DNA from 3 places in the Enterobacter sp. CP102 genome. Region 2 is predicted to be linked to each of the others. Evidence: predicted binding sites of a transcription regulator. Region 2 holds the regulator's gene; each other region holds the start of a gene.

Region 1 (4,233 bases), 540 kb from region 2:
TGGCGATGACCGGAAAATCGCGCTCGCCGCTGGCGCTGGCAGCAAAAGCGGTGCTGGATGTTTCCGTTGAGCGTGAAGCCTGCCCGATGCACCTGGCCCCTACTTCCAGCACCGTAAACACCCTGATGATGGGCGATGCGCTGGCGATGGCGGTTATGCAGGCGCGCGGCTTTAATGAAGAAGATTTTGCCCGCTCTCACCCGGCTGGCGCCCTGGGCGCACGGCTACTCAATAAAGTGCACCATCTGATGCGCACCGACGATGCCATTCCGCAGGTAACACTGGACACCAGCGTGATGGACGCGATGCTGGAGCTGAGCCGTACCGGGCTTGGGCTGGTTGCCGTCTGCGATAACGGCGGTTTTGTGAAAGGCGTCTTTACCGACGGCGACCTGCGTCGCTGGCTGGTCGGCGGCGGTAAGCTGGAATCGCAGGTTTCTGAAGCGATGACTCAGGGCGGGCTGACGCTGAACGCAGACAGCCGCGCCATCGAAGCCAAAGAGGTGCTGATGAAGCGCAAAATCACTGCCGCCCCGGTGGTGGATGAGAGCGGCAAGCTGTGCGGTGCAATCAACCTGCAGGATTTCTATCAGGCTGGGATCATCTAGCCTTTCAGACCCAGACGTTTCGCCAGCCGGTGCAGGTTGGCGACGTCCGTTTCCAGCGCCCGCGCGCACGCCGCCCAGCTGCGGTTATTCTGCTCCAGCGCGCGGGTGATCATCTGCCGCTGAAACTCTTCCGTTGCTTCGCGCAGGTTCTCGTTACTGATTTCCGGGATCTCCTGCGTCACAACATGCGTGGTTTCATCATGCAGCGCAAAGTGACGCGCGTGGATCACCACTTCATCACCGGTACGCGCGGCCCGCGCCAGAACGACCGCACGGTGGATGGCATGTTCCAGCTCACGCACGTTGCCCGGCCAGCCGTAACTCAAAAGATGGGTTCTCGCCCCGGAGCTTAACACCACGCGGGAAAGCCCCATCCGCAGACGACACTGTTCGCAGAAGTAACCCGCCAGCAGAACCACATCCTCACCGCGCTCACGCAGCGCAGGGACGGAAAGCGGGAAGACGCTCAGGCGGTGGAACAGGTCGGCGCGGAAATTCCCGGCCAGCACCTCTTCACGCAGGTCGCGGTTGGTCGCCGCCAGCACGCGCACATCCACTCTTAAACTGCGATCGTCCCCCACGCGCTGAATATCGCCGTACTGCAACACACGCAGCAGTTTGGCCTGTAGCGACAAAGACAGCTCGCCAATCTCGTCGAGGAACAACGTGCCGTTATCCGCCATTTCGAACTTACCGCTGCGGTTGCTGATGGCCCCGGTAAACGCCCCTTTGACGTGACCAAACAGCTCACTTTCCGCCACGCTTTCCGGCAGCGCAGCGCAGTTGAGGTACACCAGCGGGTTCACCGCGCGCGGTGAGGCTTCGTGAATCGACTTTGCCACCAGCTCTTTACCGGTGCCGGTTTCGCCGAAAATCAGCACGTTCAAATCAGAGGCCGCCACAATGTCGATCTCTTTTTTGAGCTGCACCATGCCCGGCGAAAGACCAATCATCTCGGTGTGGGCCACCTGTTCAAACGCCGCCGGGCTTCCCGGCAGAATGTTCTGGCTCTCCAGCTGTTCAATCAACAGTGCATTGTTCAGCGCGCCGGAAGCCAGGGCCGCAATCAGCCGCAGCTCTTCGTCGCTGAAGGTATCGAACTGATCCGGCGACATTCCATCGAGCGTCAGGGCGCCAATCAGATTCTGCCCGGCAAACAGCGGCAGGCCGATACAGGCGTGTACTTTGAGGCTCTCCTGCCCCGGGATCAGCCCATCATAGGGATCGGGCAAGTCGCTGTCAGCCGGGAAACGTACTACATCACCCGCACGGGCAATGGTTTCCAGGCGTGGATGGCCTTCCAGCGTAAAGCGCCGCCCCAGCACATCCTGGGCCAGGCCATCGATGGCCAGCGGAATAAACTGCCGCCCTTCGTAACGCAGCAGCGCCGAGGCATCACACTCCAGCACGTCGCGCAGCGTGGAAATCAGCCGCTGAAATCGGTCCTGATGACCAATACCGGTTTGCAGTTCAATGGCGATCTTCGCCAGTACGTTCACAGAAAAGCTCATTCCGACCTCGCTGTCATTTTGACAATACATAGTGTCATATTGACAGCTTTTAAGATAGTCATAATGACTACCCATTCCGAGTGATAAATAATTAAACAGATAAAAATCAATTACATAAAAAGTTGGCACGCAACTTGATATAGCTAAAACATCTTATTTGAAAACGCCGTATTAATTGAGGTTGCTATGTCTATTCTGGTTAAAAATAACATTCATTGGGTTGGCCAACGTGACTGGGAAGTTCGTGATTTCCACGGGACTGAATACAAAACGCTGCGCGGCAGCAGCTACAATAGCTATCTCATCCGTGAAGGTAAAAACGTTCTGATCGATACCGTCGATCACAAATTCAGCCGCGAGTTCGTGCAGAATCTGCGTAGCGAAATCGACCTGGATGCTATCGACTACATCATTATCAACCATGCAGAAGAAGACCACGCCGGTGCGCTGACCGAGCTGATGTCTTACATCCCGAATACCCCGATTTACTGCACCACCAATGCTATCGACTCTATCAACGGTCACCACCACCACCCGGAGTGGAACTTCCACACCGTGAAAACCGGTGACTCACTGGATATCGGTAACGGCAAACAGCTGATCTTCGTTGAAACGCCAATGCTGCACTGGCCAGACAGCATGATGACCTACATGACCGGCGATGCGGTGCTGTTCAGCAACGATGCCTTCGGCCAGCACTACTGTGACGAACGTCTGTTCAACGACGAAGTGGATCAGACCGAACTGTTCGAGCAGTGCCAGCGCTACTACGCCAACATCCTGACGCCATTCAGCCGCCTGGTGACGCCAAAAATCACCGAGATCCTCGGCTTCAATCTGCCAGTGGACATGATTGCCACCTCTCACGGCGTGGTGTGGCGTGAAAACCCAACCCAGATCGTTGAGCTGTATCTGAAATGGGCGGCGGATTATCAGGAAGATCGCATCACGATTTTCTACGACACCATGTCCAACAACACCCGCATGATGGCGGATGCGATTGCCCAGGGCATCAACGAAGTTGACCCGAACGTGGCGGTGAAAATCTTCAACGTGGCGCGCAGCGATAAAAACGACATCCTGACCAACGTGTTCCGTTCCAAAGGCGTGCTGGTGGGGACTTCCACCATGAACAACGTGATGATGCCGAAAATCGCTGGTCTGGTGGAAGAGATGACAGGTCTGCGCTTCCGTAATAAACGCGCCAGCGCTTTTGGTTCACACGGCTGGAGCGGCGGCGCGGTTGACCGTCTGTCTACCCGCCTGCAGGACGCCGGTTTTGAGATGTCCATGAGCCTGAAAGCCAAATGGCGCCCGGATATCGACGCACTGGAAATCTGCCGCCAGCATGGTCGCGAGATTGCACGTCAGTGGGCGCTCGCTCCACTACCAGACGCCACGGTAAAAACCCCCGTACAGCAAGAAGCCTGCGCCTGTGCGGCTGCCGCGGCGGCAAATCTCGGCCCGCGGATGCAGTGCAGCGTGTGCCAGTGGATTTACGACCCGGAACTGGGCGAACCGTTGCAGGACGTCGCACCTGGCACACCGTGGAGCGATGTCCCGGACAACTTCCTGTGTCCTGAATGTTCACTGGGTAAAGATGTCTTTGACGAACTGGGTACGGAGGCAAAATGAATAACGGGATCGTGATCATCGGCTCGGGCTTTGCCGCCCGCCAGCTGGTGAAAAATATCCGCAAACAGGACGCGAACGTGCCGCTGACGCTTATCGCCGCCGACAGCATGGACGAGTACAACAAGCCGGATTTAAGCCATGTCATTAGCCAGAATCAGCGTGCAGAAGATCTCACCCGCCAGACGGCGGGAGAGTTCGCGGAGCAATTTAACCTGCGCCTGTTTCCCTACACCTGGGTTACGGATATCGATGCCTCCGGTCATGTCGTGAAGAGCCAGGATAAAACCTGGCAGTACGACAACCTGGTGCTGGCAACAGGTGCGGCCGCTTTTGTCCCACCGGTTGAAGGTCGCGAGTTGATGGTGACGCTGAACAGCCAGCAGGAATATCAGGCAAACGAAACCAGGCTGCGGGACGCACAGCGGGTGATGATTGTCGGCGGTGGCCTGATTGGCACCGAGCTGGCGATGGATTTTTGC
Region 2 (4,233 bases):
TAACTCTTCATCACTTTGGGCTGAGCGCAGTCGACGGCAAATGGTTTTATCGGCCAGACGTTTGGCGACCAGCGAAAGCGTATGCAGATGGGTTTTGGTCTGGTCAGCAGGAACCAGCAGCGCGAAGAGGAGATCGACTGGCTGATTATCGATGGCGTCGAAGGCGATCGGCGTTTCGAGCTGCACAAAAACACCAACGGCACGCAGGGTGTCTTCTTCCAGCTTGCCATGCGGGATAGCAATGCCGTTGCCAATGCCAGTACTGCCCATTTTTTCGCGGGTCAGAATAGCTTCGAACACCACCTGAGACGGCAGGCCCAGCTGTTTTGCGGCCAGTTCACTGATGATTTCCAGCGCACGTTTTTTGCTCTGGCAGTGAACGCCACTGCGGGTACATTCCTGGTTAAGGACATTGCTCAGTTGAAGAGCGGAATCGTTGTTCATCATAATTTCACCTAAGCGCTAACTGTACAAATGGCCTGTTGTGTTTCACAACAGGCCTTCCTGCACCCGTTAACTGCCCGGACAATTAGTGTTGTTTCAGTTTATCTTTATGTTTATTGAGCTGTCGTGCAAGCTTGTCAATCAAGCCGTCGATAGCAGCATACATGTCTTGCCCTTCCGCACTGGCATGGAGTTCACCCCCGTTCACGTGCAGGGTTGCATCCGAGATATGAGTCACTTTCTCCACTTTCAACACAATATAGACCTGGTTGATCCTTTCGAAATACTGCTCAAGTTTCGCGAACTTAGCGTTCACAAAATCGCGTAAAGCCTCAGTAATTTCGACGTTGTGTCCTGTGATGTTGAGCTGCATAGTGTCTTCCTTATCGGTTGTGTCAGACCAGTTGTTTACGCTGGTTAGACGGCGGAATGGATAAAGACTCTCGATACTTTGCAACAGTACGGCGTGCCACCATGATACCCTGATCGGACAGCATGGTGGTTAACTTACTGTCACTCAGTGGCTTCGCGGGATTCTCCGCGGCGATCAACTTCTTCACCAGTGCGCGAATGGCCGTCGACGAGGCTTCGCCGCCGCCTTCGGTATTCACGTGGCTGGAGAAGAAATACTTAAGCTCAAAAATACCGCGTGGACTGTGCAGATACTTCTGCGTGGTCACGCGGGAAATGGTTGATTCATGCATTTCGACGGCCTGGGCGATATCTGCCAGCACCATCGGTTTCATATACTCTTCGCCCTGATCAAAGAACGCCTGCTGCTGCTCGACAATACAGCGGCTTACACGGAGCAGCGTATCATTTCTGCTCTCCAGACTCTTGATCAGCCATCGCGCTTCCTGAAGATTGCTACGAATGTACTGGTTGTCGGAGTCGTTGCGTGCGCTGGTGCACATGGAGGCGTACTGCTGATTGATTTGCAGGCGAGGAATGCTGTCGGAATTCAGTTCGACAACCCAGCGGCCGTTATGCTTTCTGACCAGCACATCCGGGATTACATATTCGGGTTCGCTGGTCTGGATGGATTGGCCAGGGCGAGGGTCGAGCGACTGGATCAGGTTGACGGCTTCTTTCAACACCTCTTCTTTAAGGCGGGTGACGCGCATCAGGGTGCGGAAGTCATGGTTCGCCAGCAGATCCAGATGATCGCTGATGATTAACCGGGCTTCTTCAATCCACGGGGTCTCTTTGGCGAACTGAGAAAGCTGGATCAGCAGGCAGTCGCGCAGATCTTTCGCGGCCACGCCAACCGGGTCGAAGCGCTGAATACGCTTCAGAACCGCTTCAATTTCCTCGAGTTCGATCTCATCATCGCCGATGCTCTCAAGAATATCGTCCAGAGAAACGGTCAAATATCCGGTGTCATCAACGGCATCGACAATGGACGTCGCAATTGCACGATCGGTGTCAGAGAAGGGGGTTAACTCCACCTGCCACATCAGGTAATCCTGAAGCGACTGGGTGGTTTCACCCTGATAGACCGGTAGCTCATCATCCTGGTAGTCTGCACGCGTCCCGGATGGGGTTCCTGCGGTGTAGATTTCATCCCAGCTGGCATCCAGAGGCAGCTCGTCCGGCATCTCTTTTTGTTCGAGAGCATCAACGGTATCGAGCGTTTCGGTGTCTTGCGTTTGCTGAGTGTCTACCTCGTCATGAAGATCGGTTTGCTCCAGCAACGGGTTACTGTCCAGTGCTTGCTGGAGTTCCTGCTGTAGTTCTAACGTGGACAGCTGCAACAGGCGGATAGCTTGTTGTAGCTGTGGCGTCATCGCCAGTTGTTGGCTGAGCCTTAATTGCAAACCTTGCTTCATGTTCAGAGCATTTTTCTCCGGTTCGGCGTTACGTTACCTCTACCCTATCAGAGTCTGAAGTCTTCCCCAAGGTACACGCGCTTAACATGCTCATCTTCGAGGATCTGCTGCGGCGTACCGTGGGCGATCAGATGGCCCTGGCTCACAATATAGGCGCGTTCACACACGGCCAGCGTTTCACGGACGTTGTGGTCAGTGATCAGTACGCCAAGCCCGCTGTCACGCAGATGTTCAATAATACGTTTGATATCGATGACGGAAATAGGGTCAACGCCCGCGAAGGGTTCATCCAGCAGGATGAATTTCGGGTTTGCAGCCAGCGCGCGCGCAATCTCGACACGACGACGTTCACCGCCTGACAGCGCCTGACCTAAGCTATCGCGCAGGTGTTCAATATGGAACTCTTCCATCAGTTCGTTAGCACGATCCTGACGCTGCTCGCTCGACAGATCGTCGCGGATCTGCAACACGGCCATCAGGTTATCGAAGACGCTTAAACGACGGAAAATGGACGCTTCCTGAGGAAGATAGCCGATACCACGGCGTGCACGGGCGTGCAGCGGCAGCAGGCTGATATCTTCATCATCAATGACAATGTTGCCTGCATCACGCGGTACAATACCTACCACCATGTAGAAGGTGGTGGTTTTACCCGCACCGTTAGGGCCTAAAAGGCCAACAATTTCGCCGGAGTTGACGGTCAGACTGACATCTTCCACGACGCGGCGGCCCTTATAGGCCTTAGCGAGATTTTTTGCAGTTAATGTTGCCATAACGAATTAGTTACTCTTCTTCTGTGCCGGGGCCTGGCCTTTGCCTTTATCTTGCAGCTGTGAAGGAACAAGCACGGTAGTAACGCGTTTGCCTTTCTCGCTGGAAGCTTGCATTTTCTGCTCTTTCACCAGATAGGTGATCTGGTCGCCGGTGATATTGCTGTCCAGCTGCTCCAGGTAGGCGTTACCAGTCAGGATGACAAGATCCTTCGCCAGTTCATAGTGCATATGGGTGGCGTGGCCTTTAACCGGTTTACCGTTGTCCTGCATCTGGTAGAAGGTTGCCGGGCTGCCGTAGCCATCAATAATTTCTTTGCCCTGCTCACCACCTGGACGGGTGACGACCACTTTGTCGGCGTTAATTTTGATGGTGCCCTGAGTCATGACGACGTTGCCGGTAAAGGTGACGACATTACCCTGCATATCGAGAGACTGGGTGTCAGATTCAATATGAATCGGCTGTTCGGTATCGCCAGTCACAGCAAGTGCGGGAAGACTGGCTGCCAGCAGTGCGCTGGCGATAATGGCTTTAAGGCTGAGTTTGTTTGTTTTGAATTTCATAAGAGGATCTAACCTTTTCAATCAGCTCGGCGTTTTTGCTGCGTAAGTTCCCGCGCATTCTCAGACCGCTGGAATTAAATGTTGTGCCATACAGTGTAACCAGATCCTGCGAAGTCACATCCTGGGTCACCAGGTTAATCTGGGCATTATCTGTTGTAATTTTACGCAGTTGAGAGTCAGCGGTCAGGGCGTTGACCTCAACATGACCATACAGATAAAGCATACGGTCATTTGTTAATTTTGCTCTGTCAGACTTGATCGACCACGTTGGCACTTTATCGGTATCAAATGTGGTCATTACCGGTTGGGTAAACCACGAGATACCATCATCTGAAAAATACTCAACATGCTTTGCAATCAGGCGATAGTTCAGCGCACCTTCCGGGCTGTAAACCACCGTATCACTGTGATCGCTTTTGTATGTTGGATCGCTGGTGTTGATCACTTCCGTTTGGGTATCGTCACGGTCAGCGAGGTTGACGCCAATCAGTACCAGTGCGACAAGCGTTAGCAGAATGATAACCCAACGTCTGGTTTTACTCATATTGATTGCCCTTTGGCCTCTTCAAGCTTGCCCTGCGCCAGCAGAAGCAGATCGCAGACTTCACGTACGGCACCGCGACCGC
Region 3 (4,233 bases), 1.9 Mb from region 2:
CTAATCACAAAATAGACCCCACCTGCGAAGAGGACCATCTCGACCTGCGTACCATCACGCTCACCGATGGTGGAAGCGGTACGGAAGAAGTCTGCCAGGCTGAGTACGTATACCAGAGAGGTATCCTGGAACAGCACGATGCCCTGAGTCAGCAGGAGTGGAACCATGGCGCGAAACGCCTGCGGCAGAATGATGAGCTGCATCGACTGCCAGTGCGTCATCCCCAGCGCCAGTGCAGCACTGGATTGCCCACGCGAGATACTCTGGATACCCGCACGGATAATCTCTGAGTAGTAAGCGGCCTCGAACATGGAGAACGCCACCATCGCTGAGATCAGGCGGATGTCGGTTTTCGGTGATAGCCCCAGGACGTTCTGCAAGAAGCCTGGAACAATCAGATAAAACCACAGCAGCACCATGACCAGCGGAATGGAGCGGAAGACGTTAACGTAGGCGGTAGCAAACCAGGCGAACGGTTTAAAGCTCGACAGGCGCATGACCGCCAGCAATGTTCCCCAGACAATACCAATGACGATGGCGATAACGGTGATTTTTAAGGTAATCACCAGGCCATCCAGCAGGTATGGCATGGAAGGAACGATGGAACTCCAGTCAAAATCGTACATTATTTGCCTCCCAGATTGCCCGGCAGGCGAATTTTGCGTTCAACCAGGTTCATCACCAGCATGATGAAAGCGTTAATCAGAACATAGGCGAGCGTTATCGCGGTGAAGGATTCCCACGCATGGGCGGAGTAATCCAGCAGTTTGCCTGCCTGTGCCGCCATATCAACCAGACCGATGGTGGAGGCGATGGCTGAGTTTTTCACCAGGTTCATCATCTCTGAAGTCATTGGTGGAACAATCACGCGGTAAGCGTTAGGCAGCAGCACATAACGGTAGGTTTGTGGCAGCGTTAGGCCCATCGCCAGACCGGCATTCTTTTGCCCGCGAGGCAGGGACTGAATGGCCGCACGTACCTGCTCGCACACGCGGGCCGCGGTAAACAGCCCCAGACAAAGCATCGAGGAGACAAAGAACTGAATGTTCGGATCGAGTTCTGACTTAAACCACATGCCAATATTTTCAGGCAGCAGTTCAGGCACAACCAGATACCAGGTAAAGAATTGCACAATCAGCGGAACGTTACGGAACAGTTCCACATACAGGGTGCCAAGGGTTGAAAGAAAGCGGTTAGGGACGGTACGTAAAATACCGAACAGCGAGCCGACAAGAAACGCGATTATCCATGCCGTAATGGATAGCGCGACAGTGACCTGAAAGCCGCTCCATAACCAGCCAAGATAGGTGGTGTTGCCGAACGGGGCTTGTTGCAGAAAAATGCCCCAGTTCCAGTCGATTGACATAATAAACTCCAGAAAAAAAAGGGTAGCAGCGCTACCCTCGAAGATTGGTGAGAAGCTAATTTTCGCGCTGAGTGGGGAACGACCACTCAACGTATAGTCTGTCCGTGCTTCCCGACAATCGAGAGGGCAGGAGGTCCCGCCCCTGTTGTTCTAATTAGTTAAGAGCCTTGTCGTTTGGTGATTTGAACAGTGCTTTCATGTCGTCAGACAGTTCAAAGTTCATATTGAGATTTTTTGGCGGAATTGGGTTCTTGAACCACTTGTCGAACCATTTTTCCGCTTCGCCGGAGGTCTGCGCCTGAGCGATGGTGTCATCGATCAGTTTTTTGAAATCAGCGTCATCTTTACGCAGCATACAGCCGTAAGCTTCTTTGGATTGCGCGGTGCCGACGATTTCCCAGTTATCTGGTTTTTTCGCTTTAGCACGCTCGCCTGCCAGCAGTGCGTCATCCATCATGAACGCCACTGCACGGCCGCTTTCCAGCGTACGGAAGGAGTCGCCATGGTCTTTCGCACTGATGATGCGCATATCCATTTTCTTCTCGTCGTTCAGCTTGTGCAGCAGAACTTCAGAAGTGGTACCGGATGTCACCACAACCGCTTTGCCTTTCAGGTCAGCAAAATCTTTAATCTCGCCGCCTTTCTTGGTCAGCAGGCGGGTACCTACCACGAAGATGGTGTCAGAGAACGCAGCCTGTTTCTGGCGCTCAAGGTTATTAGTGGTTGAGCCGCACTCAAAATCGAAGGTGCCGTTTTGCAGCAGAGGAATACGGTTCTGCGAGGTGATAGGAATCAACTTCACCTGTAAATCAGGCTTGTTCAGCTTTTTCTTCACGGCTTCAACGATGGCGTTGGAGTAATCCTGTGAATAGCCCACGACTTTTTGCGTGTTGTCGTAGTAAGAGAACGGGACAGAAGATTCACGGTGGCCGACCACGATCACGCCGTTTTTGGCAATCTTGTCGAGAGTGCTCCCGGCAGCCGGAGCGTCTTCAGCGTGGACAACGCCTGCGGACATCCCCATAACCAGCATTGCTGTGGCCAGTTTACGTAATTGCATACCCAACTCCTTTTTTATCAGCGCCAGTGACGCATTGATACCCATTGTGATGTTGTTATATCTCGCGCTATGCGAGTGCAGTGTTATGCAAGCTTGTTAACATTTAGTCTGGCTTAATGTAAAGATTTTGCTGCGTTATTGTTTATTTTTGCGAAGCACGCCGCACCATTCAGAGGCAAAAATCTCCCGTTGCACCGTTTCGGTGCTACCGGTGATCTACGCTGGTGCGACAAGGTTGCACGTTAAGCCAAATTGCGTTTACCTGAATAAACAAAGCAATAGGCGTGCCAGAATTGAACTTTGGAGGGAACTGTCGGGTGGCGCTGACGCTTACCCGACCTACGGGAACGAAATGTAGGCCGGGTAAGCGTCAGCGCCACCCGGCAAAGGAGGTAAGGTTATTTACTACGCTGACGCAGGCTCATCAGTACGGCGCCAAAGCCAAACAGTGCGGTCAGGATCCACAGCGGCCAGTTGCCGGTACGGGCGTATGGCGTTAACCCGGTGGTTGGCGTGACCTTTGTGGTCAGCACGTCGCGGGTGAACTGCGGAAGCATGGCCTGAATTTCGCCCTGCGGGCCAATGACGGCGGTAATGCCGTTGTTGGTGCTACGCAGCAGCGGTCGCGCCAGCTCCAGGGAGCGCATACGCGCCATCTGGAAGTGTTGCCACGGGCCAATCGATTTGCCAAACCACGCATCGTTAGAGATGGTCAGCAGATAGTCGGTGTCCGGGCGGAAGTTATCGCGCACCTGCTCACCGAGGATAATTTCGTAGCAAATGGCGGCCGTCAGCGCGAAACCGTGCGCGTGCAGCTGAGGCTGAACGTACGGACCACGGCTGAAAGAAGACATCGGCAAATCAAAGAACGGCGCCAGCGGACGCAGAATCGACTCCAGCGGCACAAATTCACCGAACGGCACCAGGTGGTTTTTGTTATAGCGGTTAGTGGAGTTGTAGCTGTATTCACTGTCCTTGCCGAGCGTGATTATCGTGTTGTACGTGTCATAACGGTTCTGCGGATTCAGACGCGCATCGACAATCCCGGTGATCAGCGTACTGCCACGCGCACGCAGTAAATTATCCATCATGCTCAGGAACGGTTGCTGATTGATTTCGAGGTCAGGAATGGCGGATTCCGGCCAGATAATCAGCTGGGATTTTCCCATCACCTGCTCGGTCGCGCCGGCATAGATTTTCAGCGTGTTGATTAGCTGCTTTTCGTCCCACTTCATTGCCTGCGGGATATCGCCTTGCACCATCGATACCTGCGTTGCCCGTGCGGGCTCCAGGGTAAACCACTGGATGTAACGCAGCGGGAAGGGCAGGGCGAACAGTACCAGCGCCGTGACCAGCGGTTTCCAGTTGCGCGTGATAAGCGCAAGCACCAGCAGGCCACTGACCACCATCAACAGGAAGTTAATCGCCTCCACGCCCATCACCGGGGCCAGACCTTTTAACGGGCCATCAATCTGGCTGTATCCGAACTGCAACCACGGGAAGCCGGTCAGCACCCAGCCGCGCAGGAATTCCGTAATTTGCCAGACCACCGGAGCCGCAATGGCAACCCGCACCCAGCTGGTTTTCGGCCACAGGCGGGAAAGAATACCGGCGAACAGGCCAGTATAGAGCGAGAGATAGGCAGCAAGCAGCACAACCAGGAAGACGTTAACCGGGCCCGGCATCCCGCCAAACTGCGCGATGCTGACATAGACCCAGTTAATGCCAGAGCCAAACAGCCCCAGCCCCCAGAAGTAACCGATGGCTGCGGCCTGCACAGGGCGGCGGTTCAGGGTTAACCCCTGTA

The links. The regulator sigma-54, encoded in region 2, starts transcription at its own class of promoters, with help from an activator protein. The targets are predictions, from matches to a motif close to GTTGGCACANNTTTCGCTNT.
Region 1: a site for sigma-54 is predicted at 2,241-2,260, ahead of norV (anaerobic nitric oxide reductase flavorubredoxin). Genes of this name have one in related genera too.
Region 3: a site for sigma-54 is predicted at 2,699-2,718, ahead of N1249_RS06080 (amino acid ABC transporter substrate-binding protein). Genes of this name have one in related genera too.

Annotation. Positions count from the first base shown of each region.
Region 1 is NZ_CP104014.1:3,660,170-3,664,402, forward strand. It holds gene gutQ (arabinose-5-phosphate isomerase GutQ) at 1-608, shown strand, start outside; gene norR (nitric oxide reductase transcriptional regulator NorR) at 605-2,119, opposite strand; gene norV (anaerobic nitric oxide reductase flavorubredoxin) at 2,306-3,754, shown strand; gene norW (NADH:flavorubredoxin reductase NorW) at 3,751-4,233, shown strand, end outside.
Region 2 is NZ_CP104014.1:4,201,976-4,206,208, reverse strand. It holds gene ptsN (PTS IIA-like nitrogen regulatory protein PtsN) at 1-447, opposite strand, end outside; gene hpf (ribosome hibernation promoting factor) at 530-817, opposite strand; gene rpoN (RNA polymerase factor sigma-54) at 840-2,273, opposite strand; gene lptB (LPS export ABC transporter ATP-binding protein) at 2,321-3,046, opposite strand; gene lptA (lipopolysaccharide ABC transporter substrate-binding protein LptA) at 3,053-3,607, opposite strand; gene lptC (LPS export ABC transporter periplasmic protein LptC) at 3,576-4,151, opposite strand; gene kdsC (3-deoxy-manno-octulosonate-8-phosphatase KdsC) at 4,148-4,233, opposite strand, start outside.
Region 3 is NZ_CP104014.1:1,302,032-1,306,264, forward strand. It holds gene gltK (glutamate/aspartate ABC transporter permease GltK) at 1-626, opposite strand, end outside; gene gltJ (glutamate/aspartate ABC transporter permease GltJ) at 626-1,366, opposite strand; gene N1249_RS06080 (amino acid ABC transporter substrate-binding protein) at 1,521-2,426, opposite strand; gene lnt (apolipoprotein N-acyltransferase) at 2,825-4,233, opposite strand, start outside.